One region of the Paenibacillus canaveralius genome, then DNA from elsewhere that is predicted to be linked to it. Evidence: riboswitches for the same ligand, from Rfam matches in the RefSeq annotation. Region 1 holds a riboswitch; the other holds the start of a gene.
The links. A riboswitch is a leader RNA that binds a small molecule or an ion and turns the genes downstream of it on or off. The one in region 1 is predicted to bind FMN.

Region 1 (4,534 bases):
TGAAGCTTCGCTTTCGTTGCCGAAAGCTCCTCCCATTCCCGGATGTAAGCTTGCCGCGCCTCCAAGGATAAAGGCTGTTTCCGCTCTTCATGCAAACGAACGATTTCTTCAATCGCTTCCATGGTCAGAAAACCGAATGCGTAGGAATGCGGTACCGGATCAAAACGGCCCGCTATCTCTTCATACAACTCGGAAATATGGCCGATATAGACATGATTCGGCACGTCCCCGAGGACAGCGAGGGCAAGACGCATCCCGATCTGCTCATGGGCGTGCCAGCCTGTCCAGATCGTAATCTCCTTATCGGCCGGTATGCCGCGCAATGCTTCCAGCACGGTATCTAAACCATGCCGGATTCCGGTAAACTGGGCATGCATGTATCCCCTGAAACGTTCGGATATCCATTCCAACCGGTACTTTCGCCCTTCCTCCGTCTCCAGCTTCGAAATCGGTCCTTCGGAAAAACAGTCGTTGAATGCGAGTATCTCGCTTTCTTTCCTCCGGCCGAGTGTGCTGAGCGCGCATTTTAAAGCTCCCGCGTCGGACAGTCCCATCACAATGTGAACATGGCCCCGTTTCCCTTCGGTTTCTGCCCGTTTTCTGGCCAAGTGTCCGTTCCATATCTCTAAAATTTGTTTTTGGAGCGTATGCTCTTTCTCCAGCAATTCGTCGTAACGCTCTGCTTGCTCCAGTATCTGCAGAAGCAGACCTTTGGTCTCATTGGGATGAAGGGCGTAAAGTTCATCGAGCAAATTCGTTCTTTGCAAGTGATACACCTCGTTTATAAGGATCAGTTATGTTAAATAATGGTACCCGCTTGTTTCAGCATAGCATCCTTCCGCAAATCCGGCTATACCACCGAATGCGTCTGCCTTCATTCCGCTGGCCTTGGGCCAAATAGGAAGGATCTTCTCCTAAGCGGACACAAAAAAAGACTGCCTTATCGGCAGTCTTTTTAACGCGCTGCAATTACACGGTCGAGGCGTCGAGCTTCTCTTTGGCAGCGGACGCGGTGTCTTTGCTTTCGGGAGTGCGTCCCATAAACCACAGCGTGGACCAGATCAGAAGGAAGCCTACCAGCTGCCCGATTGTCAGGGCCTGATCGAATACGAGCCAGTTGATTAGGACACCTACGGCCGGGAAAGACAATTCCGCGATTGTCGCGAGAAACGCCTTTGTCGAGGACAACCCTTTATAGTACAGCAGCATGCTGATCAGTCCCGGGAAAAACGCCTGGAACAGCATGTTCACGATGATAAGTGCCCATTCGCCCGTTCCTTTGTGAAGCTGCCAGGCATCCCCGCTCGCCATGAGAACGATAAACAGCAGCGGAATGGCCAGTAAAAACCGGAGCGAAGTTACGATCGGGAAATCGAGATTTTTTTGCAGCAAATATTTGCCCATGACCGTTGATCCCCCCCAGAGAATCGCGGCCAGTATCGACAGCAGACAGCTCATGGTGCCCAGATCTTTGAGGCCCAGCGACGGGGATTGAAACCCGAACGTCAGCAAATAGGTGCCTGCGAGGGCGAATACGATATATTTAAAAAAGCGGGCCGGCAATGCTTCTTTCAGCAGTACGCGTGCCAGGGTAATCGCGAATAAGGGCTGAAGCTTTTGTAAAAGCAGAACGGCATTCGCACTTCCGTGGGCAAACGCCGACGTGAACAAAATCGTGGCGATTGCCGAACCGCCCCAGGAAATGAACAGCAGCGCGCCGATGACAGCCAGCGTCAGTTTCCCGGTCAACTGTTCACGGTATCTTATCAGGACCGGAAGCGCGTAGCAGGCGAGCAGCAGATGTTCGATGAACACGATCTGTGCCGAGGTTAAGCTTTTCAGCAGCAGGATGCGGAAAAGCGGATCGAGTCCCCAAAGCGTGGCGCCCAGCGCGACATACCAGATGCCGTTGATCCCTTTTCCCTTCGTTAAAGCGGACTTTCCGTTGAGACCTAAAGCATTTTCCAATTCAAAAACCCCCTGTGGAATGTTTTGAATTGAACCTTCTGAAAAGAGACGATGCCCCCGCTGGAAATTCAACGGGGGCATCGACAAACAGACTTCATTAAAATGTATATTTTAATGAAGCTGCTTTTCACCTTCTCCCATCCGGACTTTACCGTCGGCCTTGGAGTCGCACCAAGTCAGTCCCGGCCATAACAGCCGGGAGTCGCGGGCTTAAGGTACTTGCGTACCCATCACCGCCGGTTGGGACTTTCACCCTACCCCGAAGGTTCAATATTCAATTTCGTATGTCCTTTTGATGACCTTTGGTAGTCGTTTCGTTGCTGAAACCCTTGATATTACTGGATTTTTGGCAAATCTCCGTTACAGTTGATGACCTGCGTTGCCTCAGATATCATCTGATTTCCGGACAAAATCCTGCCGAAATCCTACCAGAATCCTACCGAAATCCTGCCAAATTTTTACCGTAGGACACTTAACTGTAATTGAAATATTAACACTCTAAAATAAAAAAAGCAAGGGGTTTATGCTCTGCTTTCTTTGCTTTCTAAGCAACTGAAAAGCGCATTTCCCGATACTTTTCCTACTTTCATTCGAACTTATATAGTGCCACATCGTAATCAATGAAAACTTCCTCAATGATTTGTTCTACAATATCCCAATCCCCACCAGCCAATCCGCATCCAATATTGTAGGGCAGAGCAATCGACTGTTCTGACTTCATCGCCAAAGACTTTAATTCATTTAATGCACCACGCAATGCAACATAGTCTGTATGTCTTTTTTGAACTCCATATCCGTATTGTCCAAACAAATTAGCAATGCATTTTTTATTCTTTGTTGAAACGATCTGACAGCGACCTAGTAACTCTCCTTTGTTGCTGCATGCTAGTTTATATTGCTTAAAAGCCTCTGGATAGTCACGCTTAATTAATTTAGCCAGTCCCGCTCCCATAACCCCCATACAATTTACCTGATGGCCAATAATATCTTCAGTAGCCTCCATTAAATTTCCCTGGACAATCTTTACGCTCATATCCTTACTCCTCTCATAGTTACCTCGGCAAAATCAAAAAATCATGGCCCAGTTTTAACCCTGATTTTGTAATTTTGTTTTGGGATTTCTAACTCCAATTCTTCAGCCAGAGTTGGCAAAGAGTTGTAATGTGTATGTGCGGTCAATAAACATTTCATCGATACTACACGATCAACCAAATCGCTGTATTGCTGAAGTAGGTTTGACCGCATCGAAAAGTATACTAGTGGGTTTCTTCTTAGAAGATATATTGCTCTTCTTTTATAGGCGAACATTCGTTTGTATTATTCATTATACACCAAACACACGTTCTATAATCAAGTGGTAATTGGTTCCTTGAAAATATTTTTTATCAACCTTTTTATTATGAAAGTGAGGCTAAAAATAGCTCACATTAAAAGCTTCTTGATTAATTAGTTTTCATATTTTGTTTCTTTTTATCATGTAAAATACAGATTTTTATATTATTTCGCACCATATAAAATTTGGCCAAATTGCCCATGACATTGGTATTCATATATAGTAGATTTGTTGTATACCAAATGATGATAGTTGTTATTAATTAATGTGAAATATAGTTCTAATATTGGAATCTCTTCAACAATCTACCTTAATTTCAGCAAGTGCAGTGAATAAGGGAACTTATGTATAGAATTTGTATCTGGAACAAGTTCACTTATCGATGATTATGGTGTTATTAGACGTCTTTGATTAATGTATATAATTTGTTTGAAGATTAAACACGGTGCATATTAATATCATTCCGACCGTCGTTAACTAATAATGTTTTAAAGCTACTACTCAGTTGATACACTTACTCCAGTGCGTCAACATAATCAGTTTTGGTTCCAGAGTAACTCCGAACTCATTCTGAATGGCAACCCAAACTGCATAGTCTTCAAGCTTATTGTTTTTTAAAACCAAATGCTTTCTTCTCTGGTCCTGTCTTCTAAGTCCTATAACAATCCGTCTTCCAGTTGCTCAAGCACGCGGCTCCACCAATGGTCTTCGTCTGCCAGACTGGCCGCATCCTTCTCTTCAAACATAGCGCGCATCCTTGTCAACTCCGCCTTACGGTTGAAGATCGGCCGGTTCGGACGCTGCGCAACGATCTCGCCGCGTTGGAAGGCAACCAGCCGTTCGAGCATTTCCTCCGCGGTCCATATCGTCGGTTGATCATCTTCGGAGTGATTTGCTATAAAAGATCGGACGCAGGATAAGAATAACAGAAACAGATGGATATCTGAGTTAACGAATCCTGTTTGCCCGGAGGCTGGATGGAACGAACGTAGATGTCCTGAACCTTGAGCCAGCACCAAAATTGAGCTTTCCGGCTCCCATTCGTATCCGATGGGCAACAGTTTGCCTTCACCAACGTACACAAGCCCCATATCCGCGAACGATTGGAACCTAATGCCCAAGACGGCATCCTTGGATTTGATAAGAGGCAGCCCTTCCTTAAGCAAGAATTCCTCTAACTTTTCGGGCAAATTGGCGGATCTAACGAGATCCGGATCGTAGAAAACAGCATTA
Region 2 (4,534 bases), 630 kb from region 1:
GATTAATCCGGTAAACATGATGAAGCCTCCTCCTCGGCGTACTGCGGGTAACCCGTGAGACAGACGTCTTCGCCGACGGTGTCGACGGTCATCCGCGCGAGCCGGATCGCCTCGCTCATGCGGCCGAATCCGGCGAAAGACGCGTTGTCCGGCGCCTCCGGCCCGCCGCCGATCCATTTCGGGGCGAAAAACAGCACCGCCTTGTCCACCAGGCGGTTTTCCAGCATCGCCCCGCTGAGCCGTCCTCCGCCTTCCAGGAGGACGGAGGGCACCTCCCGCTCGCCAAGCAGCTGCATCGCGAGCGGGAGATCGACGTGCGGGCCGCCGCACGCCAGCACTTCGGCGCCGAGCGCCTCAAGCGCTTCGCGCTTGGCCGGATCGGCGCCGGCTGTGGTCAGGATGAGCGTCGGCCGCTCATCCTGACGCCGCAGCACCCGCGCGGACAGCGGCGTCCTGAGCTGCGAATCGACCACGATTCGCAGCGGGTGGAGCGCCGGCACGCTCAGCCGGGTGGTCAGCTCGGGATCGTCGGCAAGCACCGTGCCGATCCCGACCATGATCGCGGCGTGGCGGTGCCGCATCGCGTGAACAAGCTCGCGGGCTGGCGCCCCGGTGATCCACTTGCTGTCGCCGGTTTTGGCGGCGATCTTGCCGTCGAGCGTGCTCGCGGATTTCATCGTGACGAAAGGCAGCCTCGTCACGATGAACTTGTTGAACGCCTCATTCAAGGCGTTCGCCTCGTCCGCGAGCAGCCCGGCCTCGACAGCGATGCCCCGGCTCCGCAGTCTCGCGATTCCCGATCCCGCCACCAGCGGGTTCGGGTCTACGGCAGCGACGACGACGCGGCGGATGCCGCTTTCGATGAGCCGGTCGCTGCACGGAGGCGTCTTGCCATAGTGGCTGCACGGCTCCAGCGTGACGTAAGCCGTGGCGCCTTCGGCTTCGACGCCGGCCATCTGCAGCGCGTGCACTTCGGCGTGGCCTTCGCCCCGCTTCAGATGGGCGCCCATGCCGACAATGCGGCCGTCTTTAACGACGACGCAGCCGACGACGGGATTGATGCCCGTCTGGCCGAGCGCAGCCTGGGCCATTTGCAGCGCCACGCGCATATAAGTTTCGTCCTGCAGAGGTTGAAGCATGATCGTTCTCCTTTCTTGCCGGGAAAGGCCCGGGACAGGCTCTTCCTTGCCCTATTCGTCAAGCTTGCCGGCTTGCCGCCTGCGTTTAGTCTTAGTTTCTCCCGCTTGATCCAAAATGTTGAACCTGAAAAAGCCCCTGTCCGTTTCGGACAAGGGCGTTGGTTGGAATAGCAAGAACGTGCGTGAAGCCAGTCTGCGGGCACAAAAAAGTACCTCCGGGCCCTGGGGGACCGGTTACGAAAATTCTCCGGCAGGTATGCCAAAGAAGCGTGCTTCTGCCTGACATTCGTGTTATGCGGAAAAATGCCATCGGCATCAACGGCAGTGGAAAAAAGCGCAAGCCAAGGCCCTGCGGACCCGCTGTCTTTTATGCCGCTGCGTATGAACTCCGGAACTTTCTAGCACAAATAAGCCGGCCGGAAAAGGGCAGCGTATGTACTTAAACAAGCTCTTTCCGCGCGAATGCAGGTAAAGCTTCGTATGCAGACTGAATCGTTTCGTTCTCCTTCTCCCATCCAGACTTTAACTGTCGGTCTCGGACTCTCACCAAGTCAGCCGGATTGTCCCGCGTCGGAACGCTTAAAATCAGACAAGCCGGGTCACGGACTGAACTGCAGACCGGATAACCGGTACTGCGGCAACACCGCCGGTAGGGACTTCCACCCCGCCCCGAAGGATTGATTCAATCTTATTCGATTGTTGACTGAATAGTACCATTGTCATTTCCAAAATGCAAGTGTCAAGTTGACTAGTCCGCTCGGAAAACGGTATAAGAACACCCCCTGCCGGGAATGGCTGAATAAGAACGGTCATAGTGATATCGCTCGGAATGGGAAGTTGAGATTGATCAGGGAATGATTCTTGTTTGCCGTATCACAACGGAACTTGAAGCGGAGAGGCGAGCGGTCGGTCCTTCGGGACATGCTGATCATGCGGAATAGACAGCTCATCCGATTGTTCCTGCCGTTCCGACTTTTCCGGGCGATCAACTTTTACGGAGGGAAAGCGAATACAATGCACCGGTACACAGATTTTTCCTTACATGATTTGAATGCGGCCCGAAATATGACGAAGATCGGTTTTGCAGAGCTATGCCGCTGCGAAAATCGCGCGATTCCTGTTATCGTTCGCGGACGTGTCCTCCCCGAGGGATTAAAGGCAAGCGGGTGGGACAAAGCCCGGCTCTGGCATCAACTCGATCTAGCCGGCGTGGATTCCCTGCTGGATGTCGCGTACGCGGAAATACGCCGCGACGCCCTGATTATAAAAAGCCCCTGACCGGCCGCTATATTTCAGCGGTTGATCAGGGGCTTTCGGGTTCAATTCTTACACTTCGACGATTTCGACTTTCTCCATCGTGTCGCGGCCTTTGAACGCATCCACGTATTCCATGCCTTTGGTTACTTTGCCGAAAACCGTGTGCTGGCCGTCAAGATGAGGCTGCGGCTGGTAGCAGATGTAGAACTGGCTGCCACCCGTATTGCGGCCGGCGTGGGCCATTGCAAGCGTTCCGCGCTCATGCTTGTTCGGGTTGATTTCGCAGTCGATCGTGTATCCGGGACCGCCTGTACCGGTGCCTTGCGGGCAGCCGCCTTGGGCTACGAAGCCCGGGATGACGCGGTGGAAATTAAGTCCGTTGTAGAAACCGGAATTAGCCAGCTTCTCGAAGTTTGCCACCGTATTGGGGGCATCCTTTTCAAAAAGGTCGATCAGCACTTCGCCGCCGCCTGCCATCGTAATTTTCGCTTGTTTTGCCATGTGGGACACTCTCCTTTTATGTATCGGTTCCTGCTTGGATTGCGGGGTACATGATTGTGAAGCAATCTCTCTCATTGTACTCCATATTGAATGGATGTACAAATAAACAAGCCGGAGGGCAGCCCTCCGGCTTGCTGGCCGTTCCGGGAGGGTTTCCCGGATATCGGGACTTCAGCGGACCGGCTGAATTTGTTTCATCCGTTCCGGCACGACGTCGTTGCGGACCAGATCTTCATACGTTTCCCGTTTGACCGCAACGTCGGCCGTTCCGTCCTTTACGAAAACGACGGCAGGTCTGCGGATCCGGTTGTAGTTGCTGGCCATGGAGTAATTGTAGGCTCCCGTACTGGCAACGGCCAGAATATCTCCCGACTGCACAAGAGGAAGCTCCACGTCCCAGATCAGCATATCGCCGCTTTCGCAGCACTTGCCCGCGATGGATACCGTCTCCTGTGAAGCCTCCGAAGCCCGGTTCGCCAGCATCGCTTCATACTGGGACTGGTACAGGGCCGGACGCGGATTATCCGTCATGCCACCGTCTACAGAAACATACTTACGAACACCGGGAATGTCCTTGTTCGTTCCTACGGTGTATAGAGTCGTTCCGGCATCGCCGACGATGCTCCGGCCCGGTTCGATCCAAATCTCCGGCATCGGATAAGATACGGCCTCGAAGCGGGTTTTGACCGCTTCCGCGATCGCTTCGACGTAAGTCGACATCGGCAGAGGCGTGTCACCTTCCACATAGCGGATTCCGAAGCCGCCGCCCAGGTTGATGACCGAGAAAACCACGTTCAGCTCATCCCTTACCTGCGAAGCGAACTGGGCCACCTTCTCGGCCGCCACCCGGAAACCTTCGACCTCGAAAATTTGCGAGCCGATATGGGAATGTACGCCGAGCAATAGCAGATGATCCGCCGCGGCGGATTCTTTGACCGCTTCGAAAGCGGCCCCGTTCCCGAGGTCGAATCCGAACTTCGAATCGATTTGGCCGGTGGAAATATATTCGTGCGTATGGGCTTCAACGCCCGGTGTTATTCTCAGAAGAATCGGCACGCGCTTGCCTTTCGAACCCGCAATCGCATTAAGCATGCGGAGCTCCGTGAAGTTATCGACGACGAAACAGCCGATTCCGGCGTCAAGCGCCATTTCAATTTCGCCCGGCGTTTTGTTGTTGCCGTGGAAGTGTATGCGCTCGGGAGGAAAACCGGCCTGAAGCGCCGTAAACAGCTCCCCGTCGGATACGACGTCAAGGGACAGTCCTTCCTCGGCTACGATGCGGCACATCGCCATGACACAGAACGCTTTGCTTGCGTAAGCGACCTGAAATTTTAACCCCGACGCCTGAAAAGCATCGACAAACTCGCGGCAGCGCCTGCGTACAAGCGCCTCATCCACAACATATAACGGTGTTCCATAACGGGCGGCCAGTTCCGTGGTATCCACACCGCCGACTTCCAAATGGCCTTGAGCGTTAACTCGGCTTGTTCCATGAAGATGCATCGTCCGTTTCCCCTCTTCGTTATCCGTATCCGTGACTGCTTCCGTGTTGGTTCTCCATTACATTATTAACTAAAGTAACACAATGTCACTTAGCTGACAACACAACTTTCACGGAAGGAGGCAAGCCGGAACGG

Region 2: another riboswitch for FMN. It lies ahead of ribD (bifunctional diaminohydroxyphosphoribosylaminopyrimidine deaminase/5-amino-6-(5-phosphoribosylamino)uracil reductase RibD); the one in region 1 lies ahead of ABC395_RS11540 (DMT family transporter).

Annotation. Positions count from the first base shown of each region.
Region 1 is NZ_JBDFMM010000001.1:2,496,955-2,501,488, reverse strand. It holds gene ABC395_RS11545 (DUF1835 domain-containing protein) at 1-767, opposite strand, end outside; gene ABC395_RS11540 (DMT family transporter) at 970-1,968, opposite strand; FMN riboswitch at 2,094-2,239, opposite strand; gene ABC395_RS11535 (macro domain-containing protein) at 2,555-3,001, opposite strand; gene ABC395_RS11530 (SUKH-4 family immunity protein) at 3,958-4,534, opposite strand, start outside.
Region 2 is NZ_JBDFMM010000001.1:1,866,969-1,871,502, reverse strand. It holds gene ribE (riboflavin synthase) at 1-18, opposite strand, end outside; gene ribD (bifunctional diaminohydroxyphosphoribosylaminopyrimidine deaminase/5-amino-6-(5-phosphoribosylamino)uracil reductase RibD) at 3-1,139, opposite strand; FMN riboswitch at 1,639-1,820, opposite strand; gene ABC395_RS08760 (hypothetical protein) at 2,154-2,417, shown strand; gene ABC395_RS08755 (peptidylprolyl isomerase) at 2,466-2,897, opposite strand; gene lysA (diaminopimelate decarboxylase) at 3,069-4,400, opposite strand.